Regions from separate parts of the Paenibacillus sp. HWE-109 genome, predicted to be linked through region 4. Evidence: riboswitches for the same ligand, from Rfam matches in the RefSeq annotation. Region 4 holds a riboswitch; each other region holds the start of a gene.

Region 1 (7,775 bases), 4.2 Mb from region 4:
ACCCTTCTTCTGGTACTGAGGGAGGGAGAAGTAAATCCGGGTCCATACTTCCTGGGATAAATCTTCGGCATCTTTGGTATGACGTACAATCGCATAAATCGTGTGGAACACATAGTGCCGATAAGCAGTAACCAGCTCACGAAATGCTGACTCATCGCCATTCAAAATGCGCTCTATTAGGGCATGTTCCTGAATAAGCTTCTCCTCCTCTCCGCATGAATAGACGAAGGCTCTTCCAGTAATCCCTGCAGTTGCATCCAAAAAGTCTTGGTAATATTCAGAAGGCTGCCCTCCAGGTTTGGACCCCTTTGAGACAGCCTCATACGTTTTTAATGAGATACAGACGAACTTCCAGGCTTGATATGCGGCGTAGAAGAACTATTGCGAACAAACCATTGCGAAAGAGCAGCGCTTAGAACACCGAGAATTCCAAGGATAATAAATCCCTGACTTAGCGAGAACCAATCACCGATAACCCCCATGAGAACAGGACCAATGAACATACCGAGGCCATAGATCGCTTGGAAAAAGCCCATGGCCGTTGCCCGCTTATCCGCAGCCATATGTTTGATGCTCATTCCCATCAGAAGTGTAAAGGAAAGCCCTCGCCCGAACCCGGCAAAAGCTTGAGTAATCATAAGTATCCAAAGATGATGCGTGAACGGAACCGAGAATGTGAATATCCCCATAAGAAGGAAGCCCCATACGACCATGCGCTTTTCTCCATATCTGGCAGCCCAACGCCTTCCACCGAATAAAGAAGCTAGGGCCACTGGCACATTGGCAAACAAAGAGAGCAGGGATAAAGAAAATTTATCAGCCCCAAGCTCGGTAGCATAAACAGGCGTGAACCCGAAGACAGTGGCAAAGATCAGCACTTGAGACAGAATGGCTAGTAAAGAAACAAACAGTAAGGTCCGGTCCGTCGCCACCTCACCAATGCCGCGCAGCGTTATTTTTGGAGCGTCGGGTTCGACCTTTTCTACGAGGAAAAAAGATCCTATAAGCCCTATCACACCTAGTCCGGCGCCTAAAATAAATGCAGCTTCCCAGCCTAGAGAATCAGCGGCCCAACCTGCCGCAAGAATACCGAGCACCTGGCCGAGCGAATTGAAGAAGGAAATCGTGCCAATCGCTTTCGTAGAATCTTCATGCTTATAATAGCTCGTAAATAATACCGTGAAATCTACCCAAGTTGCCGCAGCCGCGCCGGCCAGTGCACGCAGAATGAGGATCCAGGTGAAATCATGCGTGAACCAGAGCCCTAAACCCGCAATCGCTGTGAAAAACAGCCCAAAGGTGATGAACAGTTTGCGTTTATGAAATCGGTCCGACATAATACCGACTGGAATTCGAAGCAGCATTTGCGAGATACCATACATCCCGACAATCCACCCAGCAAGCTGATGGTTCCCGCCCAGAAATTCCACATAGGGGGCCATAATAGGAACGCTGGTATACATCGACATCCAGAACAGCAACGTTACCGCGCAGAAAAGAGGGATGCGGTAGGAGGATGGCGTTTTGATGATCGTCATTGGTGTAAGACTCCTTTCGGACTGAGCTCCGTTCATTATAGAACATTGGCTGGGTGCTAGGCTATGGTACGTAATCACAAATAATATGAGCAAGACAACTGGATGGATTAGGGATAAAAAATAACCCTTCTACGTCTATGACGCTAGAAGGGTTATTGGTTTAAATCGTAGTATTTTTGTCTCGTATCTGTTGCAGTAATTTAAGAACTTCACCAAACCCCATAAAGATTAAGCCTCCAAGTAAGGAATACAGGAGTGGGACTAAGCCGAATAAGAATACGGATGATTTATCTCTAGGAAGGTCAATTCCGCCTGTCCATAAGTAGATGGCTGACAGAAATCCAATTACAATGGTTGCCACCCCAATGAATTTAAAAATGATACTATAGGTATTCTTTACCTCATAATCATTTATAAAACGAGAATTGAACTGGAGACTCGATACGACTTTACTTTTTTGCTGCCCAAATTCCCAACTGAAGTTAATAAAAAACATACCTATGAGAATAGCGGATAAGCACAGAACAAGAGGCTTATATTTGAAAAGAAATTTTGCAAAATCAACGACATCATCTTCGTAAATAGCGGATTGCCCGATGACAGTTAAGGCTTGCCAATTCATTAAGCTGGCGATAGATAAGAGCAAAGCACCAGCCATACCTAAGTAAATAGTAAGCCTGCGTGGCATTAAGCAGCCTCCGTTCGGTATGTTTTCAATAGTGCAATGAAGAAATTGAACAGCGATAGGCCAAGAGCAACGCCCAATATGGTACTCAAATTTAAAGCTGTGTCAAACGTGAATACGCGGCTGGAAGATAGCATGGAAACGGCATAGAGAAAAGAAATAATACCTGCAGATAGGGCTGATATTCTGAAATACATGGTTCTCCTCATTTCTTATAATGGATAATTTTTAAATATTTTGTAGAATTTTAGCATATCAAAAATAGGTATATATTACCATACAAAAATTAATGCTGATAAATTGCTCTTCAAGAGAAAACCCTTTTGGGCGTACGACTGTTGTAAAAATAGTGTTTCTATAAAAAAGAAAAAAGAGGCTGTCCCAAAAGTCAATTTATGACTTAAGGGCAGCCTCTTTAGGTAGGATATACGCGCCCGATACGATTCGAACGTACGACCTACAGTTTAGGAAACTGTTGCTCTATCCTGCTGAGCTACGGGCGCATAGCAAGAATTATGATAGCACGAAGGCCTCCACGGCGCAAGCATTCGGTTGCGGCCAGGTCATCTAGAGAATTTCTTGCACAGATGGATGCAACGATTATTCCTTGCCGCGTAATTTACGGAAAAATTGGGTCAGCATCGTCGAACACTCTTCCTGCATGACGCCGCTAATGACGTCGACACGGTGATTAAACCGGTCTTCCTGCAGCAGGTTCATGAGCGTCCCCGCGCAGCCTGCTTTAGGATCCGTCGTGCCATAAATCACTTGCGGGATCCGAGCTTGAACAATGGCGCCAGCGCACATAGGGCAGGGTTCTAACGTAACATAAAGCTGGCAATCTAGCAGACGCCACGCCTGCAAATGTTCACTTGCCTGCTTAATAGCAACCAGCTCTGCATGAGCGAGCGGATCTAGGGTTGTTTCACGAAGATTGTAGCCGCGACCAATAATTTGGCCTTGGTGGACAACGACAGCGCCGATCGGCACTTCGCGGATGGCTTCGGCTTTGAGCGCCTCTTGAATGGCTTCTTTCATCCAGGGGATATGTTCATCCACAGGGGGACACCTCGCTAAAATAATTTATCCACATGTGAATAAAACATCGAACAAATATTCGTTGTTAACAACCTGTGGATAACAATGTGGATAACTTAAAAAGTTGTGGATACTTTTTTCTTTCTACATTCATACACTAAAAAGATGGGCTGCGCAAGGTTTTTAGTTGATAACTGAGACAAGGTTCCGATATAATGAAGATGCTAGTAGGCCTTTATGACCATAAAGCCTGCACAACCACAATCAGACATGAAATTGCAGAATTCGAAATGGCAAACTTGCTGAAAGGCAAGGACGCAAAGCTGAGGGTCTACGGTTCCCGCGAACTATGACAGCCTGGTTACCGAAAATCATTGCTTTTTGATTAAGGTAATAGACTGTTCCGGATCATCGGGGCGGTCTATTTTTAATGATATAAGTCGAGTACGGTTCGCGAAAGGATGTTGAGTAAAGTGGCCAACGAGCAACAACCCATGAAACTTTATGGCAGTAAAGAAGGCTATGATGCTGATGTCATGATCGACAGTAAAGCAGTGCTCAGCAAGGAAGATTTCGTAGCTACTGGTGTGTTGACTTATGCTCTCGGTGACATTATTGAGGTAGAACTCCCTGAGTTTGATGTGTTTCGGTTGGGGGATAAGCTGAAAATGACAGTCTATACGAAATCAGGGCTGTTTGTTTGGGAAACGACGGTAGTTGCCAAAGAGCAGGGATCTCTCATCGTGCTGAATCCACCCGAAAATCGTCGGAAATTTACGGAGAAACGGGAGTTTCCTCGTGTTGAAGTCACAAAGGGCGGCTTGTTATTCGGACTTCAAGATGTAAATAAGCGAAATAAACATCATTTAGACAATCCGATTGCCATTTCGATCAAAAATATTTCCATTAATGGCGTAGGCTTCACGGTAGATGACAATGCAATGGTCGAAAAAATTATCCAAAAGCATTCTCAGCTGGAAGTTGAATTGAATCTTGGCTTTTCGATGGCCTGTACAATGGAAGTTGTTAGAAAAGAGAAAACAAATGCGGGCTTCTACTATGGGGCCAGATATTTGAATGTTCCGGATGAAAAAACAAATGCGTTAAGAGGCTTTATCCTCAAAAATCAGATAGAAACTTACTTCATTCAGAAGCGGGAAGCGCAAATCAAAAAAGCAATGGAAAAAAAGACTGTGGCCAATCCGTAGCCTCAGGCTTTTTTTTGCGTTCCAAGTACTATATAATAAGAAGGATGATTTTCGAAAATTAAGGAGTTGTAACTACAATGGCTTTGAAAGCAGGTATCGTCGGTCTACCGAACGTAGGAAAATCGACATTGTTTAATGCAATTACACAGGCGGGAGCAGAATCTGCGAATTATCCGTTTTGTACGATCGATCCGAATGTTGGGGTAGTTGAAGTACCAGACGAGAGATTGCAGAAGCTGGTAGAGATTGTTGTGCCTAAGAGCATTGTCCCGACAGCCTTTGAATTCGTGGATATCGCGGGTTTAGTGAAGGGCGCGAGCAAAGGCGAAGGGCTTGGAAATAAATTTCTGGCGCACATTCGTGAAGTGGATGCCATTGTGCATGTTGTTCGTTGTTTTGAAGATGATAATATTACCCACGTTTCTGGTAAAGTAGATCCGATTGGCGATATCGAGACGATCAATCTTGAATTGATATTGGCTGACATCGAGTCCGTAGAGAAGAAGATTGAGCGTTCACGCAAAAACCTCAAAGGCGGCGACAAAAAGGTTGTTGCTGAAGTGGAGTGTTTGGAGCGTATTAAAGAAGCGCTTTATGAAGATAAGCCAGCGCGTAGTTTGGATCTCAGCGAAGATGAGAAACTTCTCGTGCGCGATCTTCACCTTTTGACCATGAAACCTGTGCTTTATGCAGCAAACGTGAGTGAGGATGAAGTGGCGACAGCAGACGAAAATCCTTTCGTGAAGATTGTGAAAGAATTTGCTGAAGGCGAAAACAACGAAGTGGTGTCGATCAGCGCGAAGGTTGAATCCGAAATCGCCGAGTTGGAAGACGAAGAAAAAGCGATGTTCCTCGAAGAGTTGGGACTTCAAGAGTCCGGCTTGAATAGATTGATTAAAGCAGCGTATAGAAAGCTTGGCTTGTATACGTATTTCACAGCTGGCGTGCAAGAGGTAAGAGCCTGGACGATTCGTAAAGGAACGAAAGCACCGCAAGCAGCTGGTGTGATTCACACCGATTTCGAACGTGGTTTTATCCGTGCTGAGGTTGTGTCTTACAATGATTTGGCAGCGGCTGGTTCCATGAATGGAGCTAAGGAAAAAGGCCAAGTGCGACTTGAAGGCAAAGAGTACGTGGTGAATGACGGGGACGTCATGCATTTCAGATTCAACGTTTAACTACGAGAAAAAGATAAGAAAGGAGTGATCCACGATGTTGGATAGATTGCAATCGATTGTAGATCGATATGATAAATTAAGTGAATTGTTATGTGACCCTGATGTCACAAATGATACGAAGAAATTGAGAGAATACTCCAAAGAACAATCCGATCTTCAAGAAGCTTATGATGCTTATAATGAATATAAGAGTGTAAGTGAACAGCTCGCTGATGCGAAAGTGATGCAGAACGAGAAGCTGGACGATGAGATGCGCGAAATGGTCAAAATGGAGATTGATGAGCTGAGCGAACAAGCGGCTTCTTTGGAAGAACAGCTTAGATTGCTGATGATGCCCAAAGATCCCAACGACGGTAAGAACGTAATCGTCGAAATTCGCGGAGCGGCTGGTGGTGATGAAGCTGCGTTATTCGCAGGTGATCTTTACCGGATGTATACGCGTTATGCGGATGGTCAAGGCTGGAAAACGGAAATTCTGGATGCTTCCGTGAATGATTTAGGCGGATTCAAAGAGATCATTTTCATGATTACGGGCAAAGGTGCTTATAGCAAGCTTAAGTTTGAGAGCGGAGCGCACCGTGTACAGCGGATTCCAGTTACGGAGTCTGGCGGACGCATTCATACATCGACCTCTACGGTTGTTGTTATGCCGGAAGCTGAAGATGTAGAAATTGTCATTCATGATGCGGACATTCGCGTAGATACGTTCTGTTCAAGTGGAGCGGGCGGTCAGTCCGTTAATACAACGAAATCTGCTGTGCGCGTAACTCATGTGCCTACAGGCATCGTAGCTACTTGTCAGGATGGCAAATCGCAAAACTCGAATAAAGAGTCGGCACTTCGCGTACTTCGTACGCGGATTTCGGATAAATTGCGTGAAGAGGAAGAAGCGAAATATGCTGGCGAGCGTAAAAGCAAGGTAGGTACGGGAGACCGTTCAGAGCGTATCCGTACGTACAACTTCCCGCAAAGCCGGATTACCGATCACCGGATTGGTTTGACTTTGCATCGTTTGGAAACGGTCCTTAACGGCGATATGGCGGAGATTGTTTCCGCATTAACCATTGCTGCACAGTCCGATGCGTTAGATAAAGGGGAGCAGGCGATGTGATGCCGACTGCAACGATTAGAGAAGCCTATGTAGAGGCTTCTTCTTTTTTAGGGAAGCTAGGCGTGGCCGAGGCAGCTTCCTGTGTGGAGCTGTTGCTGCAGCACCTGCTAGGCTGCACGCGAACGAAGCTGCTGTTCCGCTTCCAGGAACAGTTTCCAGTGGAGCTGGCGGAGTCTTGGCGTCAGCTGGTCGAGCGGAAGGCCGCGGGCGAGCCGGTGCAGTATATCATCGGCGAGCAGGATTTCTACGGCCTTCCTTTTGCTGTGAGCCCGGCCGTGCTGATCCCGCGGCCGGAGACGGAACTGCTCGTGGAAGCTTTGCTCCACGAGGGCACGCGTCTGTTCCCGCTAGGCGCTCCGCTGCTTGCGGATGTTGGCACCGGGAGCGGAGTGATCCCGGTTACGATTGCGCACGCGCGCCTCGCGTGGCGCGTGGCGGCCAGCGACATCTCCGCGGCAGCGCTGGAGATGGCCCGCGTGAACGCGCAGCGCCACGGCGTGGCTGCGCGTGTGGAGTGGCTCGAGGGAGACCTCCTCGAACCGTTCATCCAGCGCGGGATCGCGCCCGATATACTGGTGTCGAACCCACCGTATATCCCTGATGGCGACCTGCCTGCGCTAATGCCGGAGGTGCGGCTGTTCGAGCCGCACACGGCTTTGTTCGGCGGTGTAGAGGGACTCGACCTCTACCGCCGTATGATCTCGCAGCTGCCGCAGCTGCCGCGAATCCCGACCGTGGTCGGGTTCGAGGTCGGCATCCGGCAAGCGGAGGCTGTGGCGGCGATGTTGGGCGCCGCCGCCGACTGGGACGAGATCCGCTTCGTGCCGGATCTGCAGGGCATTAATCGCCACGTACTGGCGATCCGCGAATCCAGCGGGTAGGATAACCAGCTAGAAGCACCTGAACTAAGAAGTTAAGGCTATTTTTCCTTTTCAGCCCACCCTGTGTCTCTCAACCTAACTCTATTATTTTTACAATTTTCATAGATTACTAGGTTTAGCCTCTTCTCTTTTTGCC
Region 2 (7,775 bases), 420 kb from region 4:
GAAATTAGGTGATTGAAAGTGACCAAAGGTTTTGATTGTTCAACACCTTTAACGGTATCAACTGCCGCTGCTTTCGTCAAGGATGGCTACTTGTTCGTAGCTAGATATCTGGTCCCTAGTGGTTTTAAAGCGTTGACGAAGAGTGAAGCTGATGTCATCAGCAAAGCTGGGTTACAGATAGTTTCGGTCTTCGAAACAACTGCAAATCGCGCTCTAGGCGGCCGTAGCGCTGGACTGGCAGACGGCGCCACGGCTGTACAAGTTGCCAAACAGGTCGGTCAACCTGAAGGTACCTGTATTTACTTTGCCGTCGATTTTGACGTGAGCAGTGCGCAAATGGCCACGGTTATTGCTTATATCAAGGCAGCAAGCGAGGCAACGCCAGCATTTACAACAGGTGTATATGGTTCGTATTCAGTAATGGAGGCTGTGAAACAAGCCGCTGCGTGTTCCCGTTATTGGCAAACCTACGCTTGGAGCGGAGGCAAGAAATCTTCGTTTATTCAAATCTATCAATATTTGAATGATGTGATTGAGCACGGTATTGGTATTGATCATGATGAATCTTACGGAAATGAAGGCTGGTGGAACACGATATCACCTCCTGATCCTGAACCTAGCTATCCCCTGAGCCCAGAGGATGCAAATGCCATAATTCCTTTTCTTTCTGCTGGTTATGAGGCTACCATTTCGCTAGCGGCGAGAGATGAATTTCATCGTTTAGCCAATGAATTACGCAAAGCTTCAGGTCAGACTGAACAATAATTACGGAAAAAGTAAACCGAATCCTCCTTTGCTCCGTTTACTCTAAAGAGTAGATTGACAACTATAAGGAGGATTTTATTATGAAAAAAAGTTTGTTTGCGGCCGTACTGGGTATTGGATTGCTAGTAACGGGAATATTGCCAGTTTCTGCGCAGGAGCATGGGATGCGTATGGCAGCGGATATGAACATGCAATCTGATGCCCCTCAGCTGGTGAAGTCCGATATGAAGCTGATGCTGAATGGGAAACCCCTACAGGTTGATGAAGCTTATTTGGTCGATAATGCGTTGTTCGTCCCATATCGCGCATTTGCAGAAGGGATTGGTCTAAAGGTAGGCTATGAGGCAGCTACCCAAACCGTAACGGTAAGTAAAGAAGGCAAAGAAGTTAAATTGACAATCGGTTCCAGTGAAGCCCATGTCGATGGTACCCCGCATACGATGGTTGGACCAGCGCAGCTTATCAATAGCACTACATTCGTGCATTCACGCTTCCTGGCCGAAGTGTTCGGAGTAAGAGTCGCTTACGATGAGGCAACTCGGACAGTTAATCTTGTGTCTGGCGAAGCCACAGCCAAGACGTATTATGTGAACATCGAAGGCTTTGCATTTAAAGAAGGGGATCTGACGGTTGAAGCGGGATCAACCATTGTTTTCACCAATAAGGATAAAGTGAAGCATAACGCTGTTGCCGATAATGGCAGCTTCAAAACGAATCTGCTCGGCGCTGGGGAATCCGAAAGTATCACGTTGACAACCCCCGGGGAGTATACGTACTTCTGTGAACCGCATAAGAATTTTATGAAGGGTAAAATAACCGTTAAATAAACCAAAGCCCGGTCCCTCGTCTAGCGCAGAGGGACCGGGCTTTGGTTATTGCATGACCGTGCTGCGGATATACCAGCGCGCATCCAGCGAGGCTCTTTCGAGGCGAAAGAGCACGCGTCTGTTCACGACCGCGGAGGCGCGTTCCGGCGTAGCCGTCACGCTGACCGCGGTCTCGAGCTGCAGGAGCTGGCTTACGTCCAGCTCCGGGAACTTGGACAGGCGGCGCATGCTGCGCACGTGCACCGCCTGTTCTTGCCCTGTGGTGACCTGCAGCAGCTGCAGGTCACCTTGGTTCGCTGCGCTGATCCATACGTCGATCAGCGCCCAGGGCGAGAGCTTGCTGACGTAAGGGATCAGCAAGCCGGCTGCCCGGTGCACCATGACTTGGTGCGCCGGGTCCATAGAGCGGGAACCATGCGTCACGCTCCCGAGGAAGTGAATGCAGAAATGACCGTCGAAGTCATTTCCGGGAATACCATCTCCGCCATGCGGCATGCCATGCATGGAGCCAGCCAACGTGCGGCCGTTCAGCTTCACGAGGACCGCTCGGCGGTCCCAGCTCCAGGTGCCGCCGTAGATGGTTTTGAGCGTCGCAGAGTCTTCTTTGGTCAGCGGCTGAACATCCGCGTGATGGGAACCAGCACGACGCTGTCCTTCAAAGCTAAGACCGCTTTCCACATCGACAATCGTGAATTTACTATATTTCGGGAGAATTAAACTGGCTTCCTCCCAAGGCAGCAATTCGCCGTAATGTTTGGCTCTAAGATCTTGAACTTGTGCACGCAGAACTTCTTGTACATGGGCTGACAGTTCCAAAAAGGAACCAGCTGTGGGGTCCACTACTTCTCCATTCAGAGTGACGCCAAAACTTTGCGTCTGACCTTTATTGTCATAGGTAAGCGTCGTATCCAGCAGTAAGGAGTCAGAGAATGCTACCCCTAATCTGCGATCGTCAAGCTCTTTTTTTAATTTTTTATCCGTAAACATGACTTCGGTTTGATAAGCTGCACTTGCTGAAGATTTGACAATCAACCGAAAGTTGTTAGTGTCTGCTGCACTTTGATCTGTTGGCTCCATGCCCTTCACATAGGGTCTGCCAATCATAAAATTGGAAATGAACAAAATGAACAACAGCATGCAGATTACTTTGGAAAGCAAGCTGTTTGCTCGGTTGTGATACATAGGTTAACGTCCTCCTGCGTGGATTTATTTGAGCGCTGTAGTCAGTTTTTACTAAATCCTTAGAAATTATAATCATTAATCTGGTTTAGGCTGCTTTAGAATAATTGTGTTAAACTAGCAATAGCTAAGGTTGTTTTGAACAAATATGGAAAGTGAGGAAGACAGATGGGAAGCAGAGCAGGTCAATCATTCGAAATCCAACTTGAGCAGGATCGCATAGTGCGGGGGGATTGGTATACAGCGGAATCACAACCCTCGAAAGGTACCCTGATCATTTGTCATGGCTATAAAGGCTTTAAAGATTGGGGCATGTTTCCGTATTCAGCGCAATCCTTGGCAAAGGATGTCGATGTTGTCGCTATCAATTTTTCGCACAACGGAGTCGGAGCAGATTTGCTAACATTCTCAGAACTTGAGAAGTTTGCGAAAGCTACTTATTCGCGCGATCTAGAAGATTTGGAAGCCGTAGTAAATTATATTTACCAAAGAGATAAAATCGCGTCAAAGCAGCCAATTCTTCTGTTGGGACACAGCAGGGGGGCTGCGGTTTGTCTGATTTATGCCTTAGATCATCCAGCTCAAATTGCGGGTGTAATTAGTTGGAATGGCATTGCTAATGTCGATCTGTTCACCGAGGAAAATAAAGCGGAAATGCGCGAAACGGGACGCGCGTATACGTTGAATGGACGAACTAAGCAAAATATGCCGCTAGATTTGGAAATACTAGTGGATATGGAACGAAATCAGGAGCGATTGGATATCATTAGCAGAATTAGCGGTATTGCTTGCCCTGTCTCACTGGTCCAAGGCACAGAAGATGGGGAGCGAGGCATTAAGGGGTCCACTCAGTTAGTGCAGCAAAATCCTGCTATTAAGTGGCTTCGCATTCCTGCTGGAAATCATACCTTCGGATCCGTTCATCCCTTCCAAGGTGAGACGGCGCCAATGAAAGAAGCTATTCGCGTTACGCTTGAGAGCATTCGCGAAATGCTTGGATAGCTGTTTTTGTTGAATGAACTAATTAAATCGAGGAGGCGGATGTCCATGTCCCAAACTTTTTTCATATCCGACCACCATTTTGGTCATAAATTGATTATTGATTTTGAAAATCGCCCTTTCGTCGATACCGAGGAAATGAATGCAAGCATGATTGCCAAATGGAATCAAGTTGTGAACAAAGAGGACACGGTATTCCATCTGGGGGATTTCTCCTTTCTCAACAAAGAGAAGACCCAAGCAATCGTTTCGCAACTCAACGGCTACAAAATCCTCATCCTAGGCAACCATGACCGGGGAAGGTCCAGGACGTGGTGGCTCGATGCCGGTTTTGATGAAGTGAGCGATTATCCGATCATTTATAAAAACTTTTTTTTCCTGTCTCACGAACCCATGTACATGAACAAACAGATGCCATACGTCAATGTCCATGGCCACATTCACGGGCAGAAATACGAGGGACTTCATTATTATAATGTGAGTGTGGAACAACTGGATTACACACCGGTTTCTTTTGAGCAGATTCGTGATGCGGTTGTGGTGAATGAGGAGCAATAAGGAGATAGAGCAAACTGTGGCCGAATTGGCCACGTTTTTTTTGTTTGTTGAACAAAAAAACGTTAATTCACAAGGGTTTTCTAAAGCAAGATGACTGTTTTGGGATTGTCATATAGCCTAAGCTGAAGCTACTCTTTTACAGTAAGTTTTTAAGTAACTGCTACTTTAGAACTAGACATAATTAACCAATTCATGTAGACTGAAATTTAATGTTAAGCAGTTAGTGCTCGACAAGGCAAACCTATTGAAAAGTAGGGACGCAAAACTAAAGGGGCTTAGTGCAAAAGCACTGTGCTAGCCAGTTATCGAAAGCGGAGGCGACAATTTTGGCGACTAAAATCAAATATATTGCTGTGGTAGAATATAATGATCGTTTAACGAAAACTTTTAAAGAGATACCTTTTTTTTGTGATGTAGACAAAAATCCAAGCATCGGTGATTTCGTTAAATTATTTCAGGATGAGGGACTTGAAATGGAAATCGTGGATTTTGCTGATATGATTTTTCAACCAATTGATAAAGCTTCAACTAAAATTGCATTTGCAAAAATCAATAGGACATTTAAAGACTATACCCACAATGATATAAAGCGAAGAAGAAATTAAAATAAAATTCTAATATTTATGTATCTCGGACTTGTTGAAATGTAGCGCCAAAAATCTCTTTTTATTGTTTAGGAACACTTTGAATGTTTTGTAGTTATTTTTCAAATTGATCAGTGAGAAAAACCTTGAAGAAGACTTCAAGGTTTTCTTTATTATGACCTCTAATAAAAAGATATAGACCTTACATACCGACTAGTATACCAAAGGAGACTGCTGTTAATTTCGGAAAACTGCTTTTCAGTAATGAATCGAGTTAAATTTATTGCCATGTTTATAGGTCGGTTCTTGCTAGGTATTTTATAATTAAAACTAACAAAGCTAGGGAGTTGAGAAGATGGAAAATATGCAGCTTAATCGAATTGAGGAAATGTTGGGTACATTAATTAAGATGGTTGGGGAAAACAATGGCAGTTTGAAATCATTAGAGGATAAATCAGATAACGTTGAGAAAAATATTAAGGAAACCAAGGATAACGTAAAGGGACTTATTGAAGGGCAAGAAAGACAAGATCGCATTCTTGAAATGCTTTCAGTTAAATCCATTGAAACGGACTCATACATAAGAGATTTTAAACGGAAATTGCAGTGAAGCTCACTCAGCAAATTGGAGTGGGCTTTATTTATTTGCAAAGCAAAAGAAATGTGAAAACCGCTATTGATCAGAAAAATGCATTCTTGACCAAATATTGACCACGGAACCGAATTTGGCACTCATTCATGGATCAATAGTTCTCTAAACATGAAATAAACCCTTACAACGTAAGGGTTTCTCTGGATGACCTGTAGTGGGCTCGAACCACTGACCCCTACCCTGTCAACTTACGGATGGACTTCATTTGGCTCAACGCTTGTCCATTCAGTAGTCCAAACGTCAGTCCGAACACTACTAAATCAACGTATGTTGAAACGGGTGGTCAACATAACTCATCACGATCTCTTATTCGATTACTACTATTATAACCGTAGGAGCGGAATCTAACAATGTTTTTGACCCGTACCCTGCGTTAAATAGTTTCCCATTTAAGCGCGCGATTCGTTATTAACGAGTTGTCGCGCTTAATTTTTTGCGTTTTTGTGCGAGATTAATCGGAGTATTCGTACAATGCAGTATAGAAACGAAAATAAATCTTTCCCCAAAACTGTACGACATTCGATCAGCGTACATAGAGGAAGTATAAGTGGAAAACGAAGGAGGTAACGGTAACATGTCGAAGGCGGGCGTTAGTAAACGAAGTAGTAGCGTCGGGGCAATCGTTGAGGTAAAAAAGCGACGGAAACACGTTGAGTTGACTAAGTTGCTTATGTATAGAATCGCGGATAGGCAGGCGGAGGAAGTTGACGCGAAGGAGTGTACGAAGTGCTTCGTTGTGAAGGTGTTGGTGGAGTATCACGTAGCTTCACGGAATCCCACAGGGAGAAAACCTCATTGTAAGGAGTGTATCAAGGAAATAAGTCAACTTAGGTACGGCCAACGAAGGGAACAAATTCAAGAAATTAATCGTCGTTGGAGAGAGGGGAATCAAGATCGTATGAGAAAAGCACGCAAAAAATGGCGTGTAGAAAACGCGCTCTATCAGAGAGAATTATCCAATAACTGGAGGCTTAATAATTTAGAGCGATGTTCTCTCAATAAACAAAGTTGGGAGAGGCGGAACCGATTCAAATGTGCAGTGCAAAGATTGAAGTACAGAACATTAAAGAAATGTTTGACACTACAGTGGTCAGATGAAATACGCAGAGACATGAAAGATATGTTTGGTACTTTGTGCGCACTTACACAAAGAATATCTCGATTAGACGACGATCATTTTATCGCCATCGCAACCGGTCACGGGGGTACCTACTTAGGAAATATCATCCCGCTGTCGCAAAGTGTAAATTGCTCCAAAAACGACGCTAACCCCTTCGAATGGATACGCACGCGCACCGATATCGACGCCAATCGATTCGCAGACGTAGTCGCGTATCTCGCGGACTTAAACGGACTCACCTTCGATGAATATAGGCAGTTTGTCGACTGGTGTTACGCTAATTCACGCACAATTGACGAAATCAAACGCGATAATGAACGCTATGGTTACGTTGTCTCATCGCTTGAACTTTGGCGCGAATCAACGGGAATCGCGTTCCCAATTCGTATTGACTTCGGTAATCACGAACGAAAGGAGGCCGCCTCATGAGCGCTAAAGTACTCGATTTCGCCGCGTGTCCACCACGCATATTCCTCGAACTCGCCGAGCTATCACGTGGTAACGAACGCGTCCGCCGCGTTTGGCTGCGTCGATATCTGAGTTTCACCGTTTAACTTAAAGGCCGTTTACAGCGTTCAAATAACGTAAATACGCTTCATTGTACGTAATATCGTATACTTGAATGCCGTTTTAGGCGTCTCGGATGACGCTAAAAAACATATCTTATTTTGCTACTGTAGTCATACGATCCTGCTACGCACTCAATCGATTAACGCAAGCAATTCGAAAAATACCGCTATTACGTTTCGCCTTCGTTTTACCGTCAAATTAGCGCGTTTAACATTACGGATGATAAAATGTTCCAACTCGCTACCAAAACGCCTAATTTCGCGCAAATTCCACGGTAAAGTCACGGCGGGGATTCGGTGGCTACGGTAGGACTTGCGAAACTGGTGGCCCGTGCTGTCCGTTTGGTTGGGTTTTCTTACGAAACCCTTTGCGCGATAAGGTCTATGTTTAATTGATTCGCTACGGAACGGGTTTATCCGTGGCGAAACGATATGAACGTAGTGAATATCGTTAGATCTTAAGTACTTAGATCTTTATATATCTTTAAAGATCTTTATATACGCTCTTATAACGTTATTAAC
Region 3 (7,775 bases), 1.8 Mb from region 4:
GCAGAATTGAAATGGCTATTTTTTTCATAATTTCCTCCTCAAATTCTTATGAGATCTTTGATCTGTGATCTAAGTCACTCCTCTTGATAACCTTTATTATAAAAGATGCTTATGTAGATCTTATGTAGACTTAAGATCTTAATTACATCTACACTAAAATCTTGGGAATATGTATCTCTACGATTGTTCCTTCACCAACACGGCTTTCCATTCGAATAGTTCCTCCATGCGCTTGCACCAATTTGTTTACAATCGTTAATCCAATCCCACTTCCGCCTGATTTACGATCCCGGGACTTCTCTGCGCGGTAGAAACGTTCAAATACAAAACTTAGATCCTCTTCCTTAATTCCAATTCCAGTATCCGATACAAGAATGATCACGGAGTGTTGTTCTTCCTTCACTTCAACAGAGACCTTCCCCCCTTGGGGCGTAAACTTTAGCGCATTCGTTAAAAGGTTCACCACAATTTGACCTAATCGCTGCCTATCCAGTACAGTTTCAACGTTAGTTAAACTTTCAAATACAAGATGAACTCCCTTTTGGTCAAAAGAAGCCCGAATCGCTTCGATATTGCGATGAACAATGACTGCTACATTTTCTTGATGCAGCTTCAGCCTGAAATGGGGGGACTCCATTTCCGTTAATTGCTCTAAATCGCCTACCAGGAATCGCAAACGTTCAATCTCCTCATAACAAGACTCCAGTCGCTCGGGACTTGGCGTCCAAACGCCATCTATCATCGCTTCCATATGGCTTTTGAGTGTTGCAAGCGGCGTTCTTAATTCATGCGCCACATCAGCCGTCATCGTTTTACGCAACTGCTCTTGATGCATCAGTTGTTCAGCAAGATGATTAAGGGAGCCCCCCAGATCGGCGATCTCGTCATTTCCTTTGACTGTTGTTCTTGCTCTAAGTTCTCCTTGCGCCATTCGCTCTGCGACCTTTTTCATTTGTATCAGCGGAGCTGTGATTCTCTTGGCGACCAAAAGACTTATCAGAACGGAGAGCAATATGCACAGAATGGCAGACCAAAGAACAGACTGTACTACTGCCTGCTCAAAATGGGCATCAAATGTCGGTGAGTTCATCTCCATCGTTTGAGATTGATATAAGGAGAAGTGGTAATGTGTCGTTACGATAAACGCTATGGTTGAGATGAGCAAAACACCGGAAGCTATGCTAATAAATGCGATGACAATTCGTGCGTATAACCCTCTCACGATGATTCCCCTCCCGTAAACCGATAACCAATGGAGTAAACGGTGACGATGTATTGAGGCTTTTTGGGATCCGTTTCTATTTTTTGACGGAGGTTTTTGACATGTTGATCGATGGAACGATGATCGCCTTCATAATCAAAACCGAGCACTTTTTCAACGAGTTCCTCCCGTGTAAACGTTCGGTTAGGATGATGCGCCAGAATCAGCAGCAATTTATATTCATTCGGAGTTAGAGTTAGCCGTTTGCCGATTTTATAAACTTCATGTTTCATTGGCCGAATGACAAGATCCTCATGATGAAACGAAATAATTTCTGCAAGAAGCGAATCCTCCTGCGTGCGACGAAGTATAGCTTTAACTCTTGCTGTTAGTTCACGTGGGCTAAACGGCTTCAAGACATAATCATCGGCACCGAGTGTTAATCCTTGGACGCGGTCATCCTCCGAAACTTTCGCTGTTAGCATGATGACAGGAACAGGAGAAAACTGCCGTATCGCCCTGCATACATCTTCACCGGGCATGTCCGGCAGCATCAGATCCAGAATAAGCAGATCCACATTGCCACCTCGAACGAGTTCAAGTGCTTTGTTCCCTGTTTCGGACTGAATAGCCCGATAGCCCTCATTTTGCAAATAGGACGCAACAACTTCACGAATTTTTTCTTCATCATCAACAATTAAAATTGTCTTCATAGAATTAATTCACCCCCTTTAGAATATACCATACCCCCATACCCTATACAAAATACTAAAAAAAACCTTTGTCGCTCATTCGATCAGCCTGCCAACAGCAGTTCTCATCCAATCAAGCTAACAAAGGCTTTTATTTAAAGAAAAAGAACCAAATAAAAATAGCCCAAACAGGGATCATCACAACAAGACTCCACAGACACCCTTTGGCAAAGCTCAATTTGGGCTCCTGCTCCGTCGTTCTCCTATTTTCACTAGACATGTTCCACCAACTCCAAAGGCAGCCCGTCCGGATCTGCAAAAAATGTATATTTATCTCCTGTAATCGGATCAATCCGCACCGGCTCCACCTTAATTCCCTTAGCCTGCAATTTCTTCTTTTCCAATCTCATAGAGATGCCTCCTATGCCGATTTCTAGTCAAAAAACCGCAATCAGGGAGGTTCCTGTCCTGCGGCTGGTTGTAAGAATTAACCGTCTGCTCTCATCGTTGCAATAATTTGCTTCAATACATCCTCAGCTTGGTCATAATCCACCTGACAAGTCCCTGCAGCCTGGTGACCTCCACCCCCATTTTGGAGCATCAAATTTCCGATATTCGTCTTGGAGGAGCGATTGACAATGCTATGACCGCACGCGAATACACAGTTTTGTTTATTGCGGCCGTCGACAATCCAAATCGATACGTTTTGCTCCGGATAAAGGGCGTATACCATGAAACGATTGCCTGGATAAATGGTCTCTACATTACGCAGATCCGTAATAATGACATTGCCTTCGGTACGTGTATAGGTTTGCAGCATGTCTCGATAGAGAACGTCCAATTCCAGGTAACGTGCCACACGCTCCTTCACATCAGGCAGTTCCATAATTTCATGAACAGATTTCGTCGCACAGTGCTCGACCAGTTCTTCCATGAGTTGATAATTGCTGATTGCATAATCGCGATAGCGACCCAGGCCTGTGCGGGCATCCATAATAAAGGACAACAGGTCCCAGCCGCTTGGATTCAAAATATCCTCTTTGCTGAATTGTGCCGAATCCGCTTTGTCTACGCCTTGCATAATATCATCGATATCGCCAAAGGTTTCTTGGCCGCCGTAATAATCATAGACGACACGTGCCGCGCTTGGGGCAATCCGCGTTTCACCTTTGTACGCTACCTTCTCGCCCATACGCTCAAGCTCGCTGGAGTGGTGATCAAACCATAAACCGCAACCAGGCACATAAGGGACATTGGCCAAGATATCGTTCTCCGTAACTTCAATCAAGCCGTCCTGCATATCTTTGGGATGGACGAATTTCATTTCATCCACCATGTTCATTTTTTTGAAAAGCATCGCACATACCAGACCATCAAAATCCGAACGTGTAATTAATCTCATGCTCGTGTAGCCCCCTAATCGTAGTCCTTTTGCACTACATACCTTATTGTTAATTATTATATCAGCTTCTGTCGTTTCGTGACAATGCTTTTGTCTTGCGATGAGCGCTTCCGCATCAAGCATGAAAAAAAGAACGGTACGCCTAAATCGGCTGCACCGTTCTTAACTTGGAAGACAAACATTGATAAAGCCTATTCAAAAATGCTTCGATTTGAGCAATAGGCGGTATCTTTACGGATAGCTTAACTTCGCCTTTCCAGTAGAAAATCAAGATGCTGTTGCTTCTCCCATGAAACATTTCAACATCCCAGCAATTTTCATTCAAGGCATATTCTTCTCGATTAATCATCAGCTTTGGTCCGTCTGAAGACGGAACCAAACGGGCAACATGATTACCACATAGCGAAGTTACTTTTTGCTCTTCATGTAGTTCAGACTGCATGCTGCTTGGTCCTCCTTTATTCGTACAATTCATTTGGTTATGACAGAGAAAAACCCCGCGATTATTCCGATCGGAGGGGTTCTATGTTGAATACCCAATCGTTCGGCAGCTGGCTGGCAATTTGTCCGTTTCAGGACAAGTAAGCCCCTTTAGCTTTGCGTCGCTGACTTTCGTCAGCTTTGCCTTTGTCGAGATGTGTAACATGTTGTAACGGTATGAACTTGGTTTAACTGATCTACACTCTCAAGAATAAGGGAAGTTGTTTTGAATTCGAATAGTTCTCAAGAACTAATTTTTCAATTATTTTCATAAATTTTCTTTTTTCGACGTATTTTTCAGCAACCTTTGACGAATCGTGCCTTTCCAGTAGAAAATGGAACCCGCCAATGTAATTACCGCCATACTGTTGAACAACGTGCTGCCCCCATAGGAAACAAGCAAAAATCCACCAATCCATGGGCCCATAAAGTGACCGACGTTCGTTAAAGTTTGGGCACCAAAATACGTTCCTCGCATATGCTCAGGCGCTAATTTGTCAATCAACATATTCGCTGCCGGGTAATTCAAGATCTCACCCAATGTAAAAATACTCATAGACACAATAAGCCAAATAAGCGAATGCGACAACGCAAATCCAATATCGCCTAATGCAAACATTAAATTGCCAAAAACGATAGCTGCAAGCGGTGTATACTTCTCGGACCAGCGCGTAAGCGGAATTTGCATGGCAATCACCACAATTGCATTAACGCTCATCAGAATGGCAAACATTTTGACGCCATCCACAAAGCTTTTCTCCAAATATTGCGAAAGTGTCACCATGACCTGCGAGTAGCCGATTGCGCCAATGATACCGCCTAAAATATAGTAGCGAAAAGTCATATCACTGCGAATGACACGCCATGCAGAACCAAAAGTAACAGGTGATTTCTTCTCACCTTCGATTTTTTTAATGCCAAACTTGCTTAACAGGACATACAGGGTAACGGCATAAATAAAATAAATGAGACCCGTGATCATAAAAGGAAGCGCTCCACTCCAGGTGGCAAAAAAAGCACCTAACAATGGACCAACAGCAACCCCGACGTTAATGGCCATGTAGCGTAATGAGAATACGCTAAGCCGCTTCGCAGGTTCTGTCAGATCTGCCATCAAGGCCTGCGATACCGGTTCATAGAAGGACCGGCAGAGCCCGTTCAGCATATTGAGCAGCATGAACAGGAGCGGTAATTTAACGACACTGAAGCCCAGAAATACGAATGCCCAGCCAAATAGTGCGGCTAACATAATAATTCTTCGGCCAAATCGGTCAGATAATGTCCCGCCAATAAAACCGCCGACCGTTCCTGCCAGAGAGCCCATCCCGATAACGACCCCGATCATGACGGGACTCATGGACGAATGTCTTGCCAAATAGATGGCAAGAAACGGCAAGCTCATCGATGACGCTGCCCTAGCCATCACCGTTCCCAACAGCAGCGTATGCACAATGGGATGATATGAACCAAGAAAACCACGCAACCGATTCATGTAAAGAGACTCCTATCACCACTTTATTTACCGACGGTCAATCAAATGAACATCGAATTCCAATTATACACGAAAATTAGCGATTGGTGTCTTCGATTTGTTGGTTTTTGTTGGATTTAGAGCGCACAACAAAAAAACCGTCTTCAAGTGTTGGACACCTTGAGAACAGTCTTTGATTGATTTGGGTTTAATGGCTAGCTGCTGCAGCTGGAACCGCAGCTGGAAGATGAGCAGGAGGAACCCGATCCGGAACTGCAATTGTTGCCGCTGCCAGAATCACCGTCGGAGCTGTTGTCGCCGCTATTGTCACCGCTGCTGTAGCCACCGCAGCCTGACGCCGAGCAGTTGGAGGTTCTGTCTTTCTCTATATCTTCTTGATTCTCAGGCATATACGAGTCCATACCGCTCGTGTAATCGTGGGCTTCGCTGATGGAGAAGAACATCATCGCGCCTGCTAAGTAGACCATACTGTTAGGCCCGGATAAGGAGTTCTGCCAGCCTGTATCCTCAAACCTGCGGCTGTTCGCGGCCTTCTCGGCTTCCGAAATCGCTTGCGCTACGAGCAAGCGGATCGTTTCAGCCACTTCGGGATATCGCTTCGCTTGCTCCATATCAAACCACAGCGCGGCGATCTCCTCTTCGTTCCCGCCGCGAAGCAAGTCTGTTCGTTCCTTATCCAACGGATTACGGAAGAAGCCATTCCAACAGCGGGCGCTGGTTGGCGCAAATTCAAATAAATGCGCATATACCCAGTCAAACCATGCGCGCTCTCCCGGCATTTCCTTAGGTTCGCGCTCAGGCGCATGGTGAATAACGCCACCTGCGAATTGCTCTCCGAACCGTTGATATTCCCGTGTGAACATCAACATCTCATGCCAAATATCGTCGATTTCGTGGCTGAACATCGGGGTTCGCTTTAAGATCAGATTCATGAGGAAAAATCGCTTTAATTCAAACCATTTACAAGAAAACTCATCATCACTCATAAGCGGGTGTTCGATTTTGACACGATATTGGAGTCTTTCTACATAATCAGGCGGAAGTGCGCTGTCCAATTTAGCGACTAGACGATCTAATGGAATGCCAGCTTGTAAACCAAGCCCTTGAGGTAAATCTGCTGCGCGATAACTCGGTTTGGATTTTCCAGGACGATTGCGCTTGGGCGGTTTGGATGATTTTCCGAATAAAAAGCGAAACATGAGCATCCCTCCTTATTTCCAATATAACACATCTATGTAAATCGAAGAATAACAATCGTTGGAAAATAGAGGTTACAACACCTATAATACTCGTAAGGAGGTGCTGATCAATGAAAATTGCAGTTACCGGCGGCAGCGGCTTTATAGGCAAGCGATTGATCTCACATTTGCAGCAGCAAGGCCATGAATTAATCAATATTTCCCGTTCAGCCCAAACTGTGAGCCCGCATGCGCGTACTGTAACATGGGAGCAACTGCGAACCTCTTCACAAGACCTCGAAGGTTTGGATGCGATCGTCAATCTTGCTGGAGAATCCATTAATCAACGGTGGACCTCGAAAGCCAAAGAGCGAATTGTCCAATCACGCATTAAGGCCGCTGAACAGGTTGCACAGCTGGTTGAAAGGATGACCACCAAACCCAAAGTGATTGTCAATGCTTCCGGTATGTCCGTCTACGGTACTTCAGAGACAGAGACATTTGATGAGCGAAGTCCTCATCGTCAAGTCGATTTTTTATCAGGCGTCGTCGAGCAGTGGGAACACACGGCAGATCAAATCAAAGGACCCAGAATCGTCAAAGTGCGCGTAGGACTTGTGCTCGATGGCCAAGAAGGCGCTTTTCCCAAAATGGCTCTGCCTTACAAGCTTGGCGTTGGCGGCCGAATAGGCAGCGGCAAGCAGTGGCTCTCATGGATCCATATTGAAGATATGGTGCGATTGATCGATTTCTGCATCGTGAACGATGCCATCGTTGGACCGGTCAATGCCACAGCGCCGAATCCGGTGACCAATCTAGTATTCGGACGGGCATTAGGGAAAGCGATGCACAGGCCTAACTTATTCCCGCTCCCCGCTTTCGTGCTGAAGCTGATTTTCGGCGAATTGTCCACCCTTCTCTTAGACGGCCAGAAGGTGCTCCCGCACGTTCTTCTTGCGAATGGATTTACATTCAAGTACATACACGTAGAAAAAGCGCTTGCCGATATCGTTTGAATAGAAAACCCAGATCCGCGAGCACCGCTCGTTGACCTGGGTTTTGTTTGTCCAACTATTTAGTCGATAAGTCATCTGTTACTTGAATAAGTTGCAATTGTGTAGGAGCTCCCGTTAACGTCAATACGCCTTTTTCATCATAGCTGATACCGAAATCGTTATCGTTAACAATGGCAATCGTATTTTTGTCAACGACCGCTAGTCCTTCGATTTTCTCATAGGGATAGCCAAGTTTGGCAATATCAACGATCAATTCTTTACTTACAGGCTGAATCCCTTGATCCTTCAACTGTTGAATGGATAGCCCTTCCAAG
Region 4 (7,775 bases):
TAGCCGGAAGCTTAAGTCCCGATTTCCCCGAACGATTATATTTCATTTCTGCATAACGTGTTGAGCTAGCTTGATAGACCATGTTTGTCCTCCTTAGAGTTTTCGTAGATCGCTTACCTCGTAAGCATCATCGAATTTGTTCAGAAACTTATTTCATAAGGTTCTTATGTCCTAGTATAGGCTAACTAGCTCAACAAAAAAAGAACTGAAAAAAACGTGTCTTACTTACCTTCAGGTTAGTCACCCCTACTTGGGTTGCAAAGAACGAACTAGTTCAGAGCCATTTTCCTGCAGCCATTTCGTTTTGCCAAACGTATTTTGAATGATATCGATCAGCACGCCTTGTGCATCTACCCCATCCACATATCTGCCTAGAAAATGGATAAAAACATCTAATCTTCGCAGCTCTATCAGCAGCGGCAGCAACCGAATTTCTTCCTCTTCCAGTTGGATAAATGATTGATATCCTTCATAGAAAGCCGCGCAATTGCGTTTTAACTCCAAACCAGGCAGGCTTGGGTCAATCAAATCAGACAAACAGACCGCTAATTCCATAACGCGCACATCAAGGGTCACAAACTCAAAATCCAGGACGGCAGCGATCTTCCCTTCCTCGTCAACTAACATATTGGAGCCGTTAATATCACCATGAACAAGCTGATGCGGCAATTGACGAAGTGCGGGAATGGCCTGATAGAATGCGGCAAATCGTTCATATATGTAGGAAAGCTCTTTATTTTGCGGTACAAATATATCCGGCGGCTGCAGGCAGAACGCCCGAACAGCTTCCGGTGAACAACGGGGATGAATATGCTCGATTTCATAGTAAGGAGGATAGACAGGTGCCAGCTCAACTGAAATCGCAGCAAGAGCAGAAGACAATTGTCCGACAGCTTTTCCGAAATTGACTAATTGCTGTGGATGTGACCATGTCGGATTGTAACCATCCGTATAGGTAAATAAAGCAGCCAATTTTCCTGTTCCCTCTTCTAATTGAACAATTGTCCCCCCTTCCGGCAGTTCGATAGGAACCGGCAATCGATAAGAAAGTTGACTTTTGCGATCTGCTAAGGCCAACAAAATACGATGCTCATACCTAATTTTATCCATGTCCCTATGCGTCTCATACAATCTAAGGACATAGGAAATACCATCAACGTCAACAAATCGAGTTGTATTATTCATTCCACCTTCGCCTGTGCGCATCGTCCACACTTGACCTGGGAACCAATGGGCAGGCAGTGCAGCCAACTGCTCCTCTTTTTCTTTGGAACTCATATTAATCGCTGTCAACTCCTTCTATACCTGATTGTCATCTTCAACCGCGAATTCAAAATCTGCTACATCGAACGCTTGAACAGGAATCTCCGCTTGGATGATTCTCTCAATGAAATCTAATTGATCAGTTAGAAGCGCTCCCTGCTCCTTGATCGAAGTAAGAATTAATTCCGTTTCGATGGGGTCAAATTGTTCTCCATAGGCTTCGTTATCAATGGCAAACACAACGAGTAAAGTCACATTTTCATTGATAGGAAGCGGCGGGCTTTTTCTCCATGGCATGGAAAGCGCTTTTTCTATTTTTTTCTTGTTAAAAGCTTCTTCAAAGAATGCAATCAGTTCGCCAATCATTTGTTTGACAAATCCATCGTCTTCTTCCTCCAGCATAATGGGTTCGCTTCCGGACTGCAGCTCATACAGCTCCTGAATACTGGTATAAGGGATTATATAAGTAACGGGCTGTCCGGGCAGCATCAATTGTCCGTGAACAGCTAACATAACAGCCTCTATAATAAACGTTTTGCTCATATTTATCACGCTCTCCTCTCTCTAAGGTAGTCCTTGCATTATTTCGATAAAAGCTGGATAAATCCTTTTTTTATGCAAACAAAACCGTTAGTCGCCAGGATCCAATTGATCACTTCGTACTAACGGTTCGTCTTTTATAAAATGCCATCGATGACCTCACGATCCTCTAATTGCGGCTGATAAGGCTTTTTTGAAAATCGATTCGCATAGGCAGAAGCTACATAACAATCTGGTTTTATTACAGGTACCATACCGACGGATTCAACACGCCGGACCATCTCTTGGACAAATTTGGCTGTCCGGTTCTTATTCTCATCATCCCCGGCATCAATATGAATATACATGTCGAAGGATGCACCTTGGTAGAGGTGAGGAAGCACAATATCTTCCATATCCTGTCTCTTCGTCTCGTCAAAGTACATAGCAATCTCTTCACTAAGCGCCGTTTCCATAGAAAGCTTCTCTCTAATCGAATGCAAAGCTCTGTGAACGATGACTTGCCGATAACACGCCCACGCTCCTTTTCCTAACCGTTGAATAACAACACCGGTAATGAACTTCGTATGACCGGAATGTACTTGACAATCCGTTCCGATAATGAACTTATAAGCAGCCGCGGGATCAAGTCGTATAAAGTGTAGAATACGTTCGTGTACCGTATCAAGGTCAAGTCCTCTTTCCGTCGTGTTCCGAAACTCCATGGGATGGCTTGTCGTCGAAGGTTTCAAAGATAGGGTTCTTCCTTTCTCCTTAGATTGAAGAAGAGGCGAATGCTGAAGCCAGCATTCGCCTCTATCTATAGTATATGGCAAAGTTCCCTAGATCGAACCATCTGTTATCGAATAACACTGCCGCCGAACAAAAAGCGATTCTCCCATTGCTTGCCATCGATCGTATCCACACGAACACCGCCAGATTCAATCGAATACGTATGAAGCAGGCTTCCATTGCCTAAGTAAATCCCAACATGTGTAATTGGTTCCGTCAGCGGGTTTACATTTTGATAATCTGAAGCTTTGCTTCCTTTGTAATTGCTGAAAAACATCAGATCGCCACGTTTCAAACTTGTCCAATCTTTGTTTACAGCTCCGAGAGATTTAACGAAATCACCCTGATCTCTGGACTCACCCGGAACAGAGAATCTAAGTGCATCCCAGAATATCGTTTGGATGAAATCGGAACAATCAAAAGTGGAAGTATCTCCACGAACAGATCCAAATTCATATGGCGTCCCTAAGTAAACATTGCCTGCAGCGATCACAGCTTCAATTTCATCTGCCACGGGTAAATTAGGTATGCTAACTGAAAAATCAGTGCTTATGTATTTACTGCTGGTGCTTACATATCCGCTTACACTACTACCATCCTGAATCTTGTACCAACTGTCATTCACTTTATCCGTAACCAGAACCTCTTCCCCTTTGCTGAGCATGCGAATGACCTTCGAACTGCTGTCTGATGTCGGTTGAGTGCGAAAGTTAACGCCATAAATGATTTTCGCATTACTGATCACTTTTATGTATTTGCTATTCGTTGAAACATATCCGCTTACGCCTTGAGCATCTTTAATTTTGTACCAATTGACAGTAACATAATCAGTCAAGGTAACAATTTCATTCGTTTTCAACATGCGAATCACATTGCTGGAAGTACTCGCTTGATCACGGAAACTCACACCTGAAACAATTTGCGCCTTCGTCGTGATCCCTTCATCTGCCATCGTCGCAGCAGGAAGTGCAAAAGCAAGTGCCATCACGAACATTCCCAAAACCATCGTCCATTTTCTCATCGTCTCTACCTCCAAAGAATGTGTTTGTCTAGCTGTGAGTTAGCTTTGTAAAGCCGATCTGACGATATGAGTAATTAGATCCGCTTTCCGCAACTTTCGACACCGAAAGATAGCAAAAAGGATAACCCCATAGCCTCAGCTGGGTTATCCTTTCCTGGTAGGAAGGTCCCATCGCATTCGGCAGCTGGCTAGCACTGTGTCGCAACACGAGAGCCCCTATAGCTTTGCGTCCCAAGCTTTCGCTCGGTTTGCCACTTCGTTGTGATGTGAATTTTTTCTTTCGTAGCCTAATTATAATTTGCGGGGGTGAATATCGAATATAGGCGCAAAGTTGCGTTTATTGTCGAAACCACAGAGGCTTGCTGCCTATTGACTAACCGCCTTAATTTTCCAGTTTACGAACCTCCGGTTTTCGTGTATGTGGCCAAAAAACGAGCAAATTCGGATCATTTTTCAGCTTCACATTACAGAGTTTCATCTCCCTTTCTTCAATCTCTACCACTTGCCATTCATGCGATGCTTGCTCCAAACGCTCCTCTACCAAAGATGCAAATTGCTCAACAGCTTCATCTTGTTCGAGCCAAAATTTGACGCCATAATAAGCTAATCCATAATGATTTACTAATCGGCAAGTGAACAATTGTTCACTCACTTTGTGCTGCAAGACATAGGGCATACCTTTCAACCTCCGATAAAAAGGCACGTTCACCACTCGGGTGAATGTGCCTTCCTGTTATAGTGTCAACTTATAAATAAGCATTCTCATGCTTGGCTTTCAACCGGTTCCAACGACGCTCGACTTCCGTTTCGAAGGATTTCAAAGAACCCTCGTACTCCGGCTTCGTCATATGCTTCGTTTTGCCCATCGTCTTGAGCCAATCGGATAACGGAATCTTCTTGCTCTTGTCCTCCGGATTATAGGTGATCGTCGTAACGCCATGCTCCACCTCATACAGCGGAAAGAAACACGAATCAACGGCCGCTCCAACGATATTGGAGCCTTCCTGATCGTCAGATAACCAGTTCAGCGGACAGGCGATTAGGATTTTACCATAGACCAGTCCCTCATGCTGCGCATACCACTGGGCCTTGGCAGCTTTTTTCACCAGATCCTGCGGATATGCTTCTGATCCCGTAAAGACATAAGGAATATGTGTAGCTGCCATAATTTGCGCCGTATCCTTATGATGAAATACTTTACCGCCTTGGTGTTTCCCTACGTTGGAAGTTGAAGTGCGGTGACCCATTGGCGTCGAATAAGATAATTGGGCTCCCGTATTCATATAGCCTTCGTTATCGTACTCGAGAATGATCATTTTATGATTCCGCAGCGCAGCTCCTATGGCTGGTCCCATCCCAATGTCCATACCGCCATCGCCGGTAATCATGACGAACGTGAAATCATCCTGCAAGCCAAGATGATCCAGTTCACCTCGACGCTTACGCTCCCAGAACATCTCTACAACGCCTGAGAGCGTTGCTGCGCCGTTCTGGAAGAGATTATGAATATACGTAGCTTTATGAGCCGAATACGGGTAGCCAGTCGTTACAACCATGGCACATCCCGTATGGAATATCGAAACAATATCGCCTTCAATGCCTTTGAAGAACAGCTCTAAACCAGAGAAAATGCCACAGCCCGGACAAGCGCCATGACCTGGCGCAATTCGCTTGGGCTTCTTCGTCAGCGCGCGCAGAGGCGGAATTCTTACATTCAGCTTACCTGTAGCTTCATCCGGTGTTACGGTTATGAGGCCTGTATTCAGGTCCTCATACTTCATCGGTGTCAGCACCCGCTTAGGCGCTTTGGATGGATCACCAGGCGTGTGCCCATAGTAATCGAAAGGCACATCCACTTTGCCGCTTTGTACAGCGTCAATGGCAAACTGGAACAGATTATGCCCATCCTCGGCATAAAAGTCCTTGCCACCTAAGCCGTAGATTCGGCTTATGACAAGCGTGTCCTTGTTCCCATGCGTGAACAAGGCCGCCTTAATTTCATTGACCATATTGCCGCCATGGCCGCCGTAAGAATCTGCGCGATCGCCAACCGTGATCGCCTTCACATGCTGCAAAGCTTCTGCGATCTGCTTGGCAGGGAAAGGACGGATCATGTTCGGCGCGATGGATCCGGCTTTAATGCCTTTCTCGCGGAGCTGGTCGACGACGTCCTTGATGATTTCGGATGCCGAATTCATCAGGAACACCGCGACTTCCGCGTCCTCCATCCGATAGAGCTCCAGAATCGGATAGTCACGGCCCGTCAAATCGGCATATTCTTGCCGAATGCGATCGTAAACCTCACCGGCATTGTACATAGCCATGGATTGTTGATAACAATTATTGATATAATCCGGTTCATTCATGTAAGGTCCAACCGTAATCGGATTATTACGATCTAACGTATCCGGAAAGCCTTGCGGCTGCTCGCCAATAAAGGCATGCACATCTTCTCGATGCGCGAACGTTTGTACCCTTCGCTTCTGATGCGATGTGAAATAGCCATCGGAGGCAACCAATACGGGTAAACGCACGGCTGGATCTTCGGCTAGCCGCAAAGCGATGATATTCATATCATAGACAGCCTGCGGGTCACGACACATAACAATTGGCCAACCTGTATTCAAAGCATAATACAAATCAGAGTGATCGCCATGAATATTGAGCGGACCAGATACGGAGCGGCAGACCAGATTCATAACCATCGGAAACCGTGTCCCGGATTGAACCGGCATCTGTTCCAGCATGTACAAATAGCCGTTAGCACTGGTCGCGTTGAAGACGCGGCCGCCAGCGGTTGAAGCACCATAGCATATGCCTGCAGAACCATGTTCCCCGTCTGCGGGGATGAGAACGATATCATGCTGCCCATTGGACTTCATGAGATCGAGGAATTGCGCGACTTCTGTAGATGGGGAAATAGGGAAATACCCCATGATATGATAATTGATTTGATGAGCTGCATAGGCTGCCATCTCGTTGCCTGACTCGTAGACAATGCGCTGCTCCACTTTGGCTTGCCCTAATTCCTTCTTGATATCAATGGACATGCGAGTAGTTCCACCCTTCTCCCATAAATACTCTCTAAGAGTTTATAGCTAGATTGAAACGATGCGGCATTCGATGACTATCGGCATATCCATCTTCTTCCCGCTCACTAGCGAGCGCATCCGTCGGACAAGCCTGTACACATTTAAGGCAGCCTTTGCAGTATTGATAATCAATGCCTTGCAAGAACATCTGTGGACGACCTTTTTTGTCAGGAAGTTCATCCCATACGAAGCAGAAGTCCGGACACACATTATCGCAAGAGGCACAGTGAATACATTTATCTTCATGAAAATGGGGCATCATCCCCGCGCGTGAAATACTGAGATCCTTCAAAACACTATTGCCGGGATTCGTAATCACTCCGCCAATGGACTGAGTTTCATACCCCAGAACAGGTGTATCAAAACGTACAAAATCAGGCATTGTCTCCCCTGCTGGAAGCGCATACGTTTGGAACACGACTTCATCGTATCCCCGGTCAAATGTTCGCAAGGCAGGCGCTACGGCAAGCGGATATTTCTTCTCCAAAGACTTGCGGATAACACCTCGCATCACCTCCGGATCAAGAAAATCACATAACCGGAACAACGCGCCAAGCATCGCCATGTTAACGCGATTCTTTTCCTCTAGTGAAATACCAATCGCATCAATAACCGCAATGGTACCGCCACGGAGCTTCATTTTTTCCTTGAGCTCATCTGGCGTTTTCGTTGAATTTACTAATACGGTACTATCTTCGTAGATGCCACTGATAACGTTTACAGTTTTGGAAAGCGATTCGTGAAATACACCAACAACGTGCGGTCGTTCTACGGGCGAAGTATCCCGTATTCTCGTATCCATGTCACAGAACCTGATATGTGCCTTCACTGCTGACCCTTTCTTCTCTGAACCATAAGAAGAAAAGCTAACCCCGTTCAAACCCACTCCGACAACACCTGCTTCAGCTAGCATCTTTCCCGCTAGATTTGCGCCGAGTCCGCCAATGGATTCCAGTCTAATCTCGAAAAAGCCGAGATCGTTCAATTTAGGTAAAGTTACCATGCAAGGTCTCCTTTCGAAAATGAACAGCATAAAGAATGAATAGTATGAATAGTAAATCTACTTTCATTGTAACAAGAAATCTCTG

What was found. Region 4 has a riboswitch for cyclic di-GMP ahead of LOZ80_RS13030 (C40 family peptidase). Riboswitches for the same ligand answer to the same signal wherever they lie in the genome.
Region 1: it holds a riboswitch for cyclic di-GMP, as region 4 does, so the genes downstream of both, LOZ80_RS31665 (PilZ domain-containing protein) here and LOZ80_RS13030 (C40 family peptidase) in region 4, are expected to answer to the same signal.
Region 2: it holds a riboswitch for cyclic di-GMP, as region 4 does, so the genes downstream of both, LOZ80_RS15295 (hypothetical protein) here and LOZ80_RS13030 (C40 family peptidase) in region 4, are expected to answer to the same signal.
Region 3: it holds a riboswitch for cyclic di-GMP, as region 4 does, so the genes downstream of both, LOZ80_RS21165 (hypothetical protein) here and LOZ80_RS13030 (C40 family peptidase) in region 4, are expected to answer to the same signal.

The regions. Positions count from the first base shown of each region.
Region 1 is NZ_CP091881.1:7,374,774-7,382,548, forward strand. It holds gene LOZ80_RS31635 (RNA polymerase sigma factor) at 1-165, opposite strand, end outside; gene LOZ80_RS31640 (MFS transporter) at 330-1,538, opposite strand; gene LOZ80_RS31645 (hypothetical protein) at 1,699-2,226, opposite strand; gene LOZ80_RS31650 (hypothetical protein) at 2,226-2,420, opposite strand; tRNA gene LOZ80_RS31655 (tRNA-Arg) at 2,653-2,726, opposite strand; gene tadA (tRNA adenosine(34) deaminase TadA) at 2,824-3,261, opposite strand; cyclic di-GMP riboswitch class I at 3,544-3,630, shown strand; gene LOZ80_RS31665 (PilZ domain-containing protein) at 3,735-4,469, shown strand; gene ychF (redox-regulated ATPase YchF) at 4,547-5,647, shown strand; gene prfA (peptide chain release factor 1) at 5,682-6,758, shown strand; gene prmC (peptide chain release factor N(5)-glutamine methyltransferase) at 6,758-7,639, shown strand.
Region 2 is NZ_CP091881.1:3,590,804-3,598,578, reverse strand. It holds gene LOZ80_RS15320 (DUF1906 domain-containing protein) at 19-765, shown strand; gene LOZ80_RS15315 (stalk domain-containing protein) at 846-1,592, shown strand; gene LOZ80_RS15310 (hypothetical protein) at 1,638-2,774, opposite strand; gene LOZ80_RS15305 (alpha/beta hydrolase family protein) at 2,940-3,773, shown strand; gene LOZ80_RS15300 (phosphoesterase) at 3,819-4,328, shown strand; cyclic di-GMP riboswitch class I at 4,553-4,638, shown strand; gene LOZ80_RS15295 (hypothetical protein) at 4,655-4,933, shown strand; gene LOZ80_RS15290 (hypothetical protein) at 5,268-5,522, shown strand; gene LOZ80_RS15285 (hypothetical protein) at 6,613-7,113, shown strand.
Region 3 is NZ_CP091881.1:4,975,727-4,983,501, forward strand. It holds gene LOZ80_RS21140 (DUF8832 domain-containing protein) at 1-28, opposite strand, end outside; gene LOZ80_RS21145 (sensor histidine kinase) at 149-1,222, opposite strand; gene LOZ80_RS21150 (response regulator transcription factor) at 1,219-1,914, opposite strand; partial or broken gene LOZ80_RS21155 (VOC family protein) at 2,166-2,288, opposite strand; gene LOZ80_RS21160 (exopolyphosphatase) at 2,381-3,295, opposite strand; gene LOZ80_RS21165 (hypothetical protein) at 3,438-3,737, opposite strand; cyclic di-GMP riboswitch class I at 3,839-3,931, opposite strand; gene LOZ80_RS21170 (MDR family MFS transporter) at 4,044-5,267, opposite strand; gene LOZ80_RS21175 (glycine-rich domain-containing protein) at 5,462-6,466, opposite strand; gene LOZ80_RS21180 (TIGR01777 family oxidoreductase) at 6,577-7,461, shown strand; gene LOZ80_RS21185 (esterase-like activity of phytase family protein) at 7,517-7,775, opposite strand, start outside.
Region 4 is NZ_CP091881.1:3,169,904-3,177,678, forward strand. It holds gene mgrA (L-glyceraldehyde 3-phosphate reductase) at 1-82, opposite strand, end outside; gene LOZ80_RS13015 (phosphotransferase) at 247-1,278, opposite strand; gene LOZ80_RS13020 (ADP-heptose synthase) at 1,300-1,806, opposite strand; gene LOZ80_RS13025 (ribonuclease H-like YkuK family protein) at 1,941-2,534, opposite strand; gene LOZ80_RS13030 (C40 family peptidase) at 2,642-3,595, opposite strand; cyclic di-GMP riboswitch class I at 3,772-3,858, opposite strand; gene LOZ80_RS13035 (hypothetical protein) at 3,978-4,271, opposite strand; gene LOZ80_RS13040 (thiamine pyrophosphate-dependent enzyme) at 4,342-6,645, opposite strand; gene LOZ80_RS13045 (2-oxoacid:acceptor oxidoreductase family protein) at 6,680-7,690, opposite strand.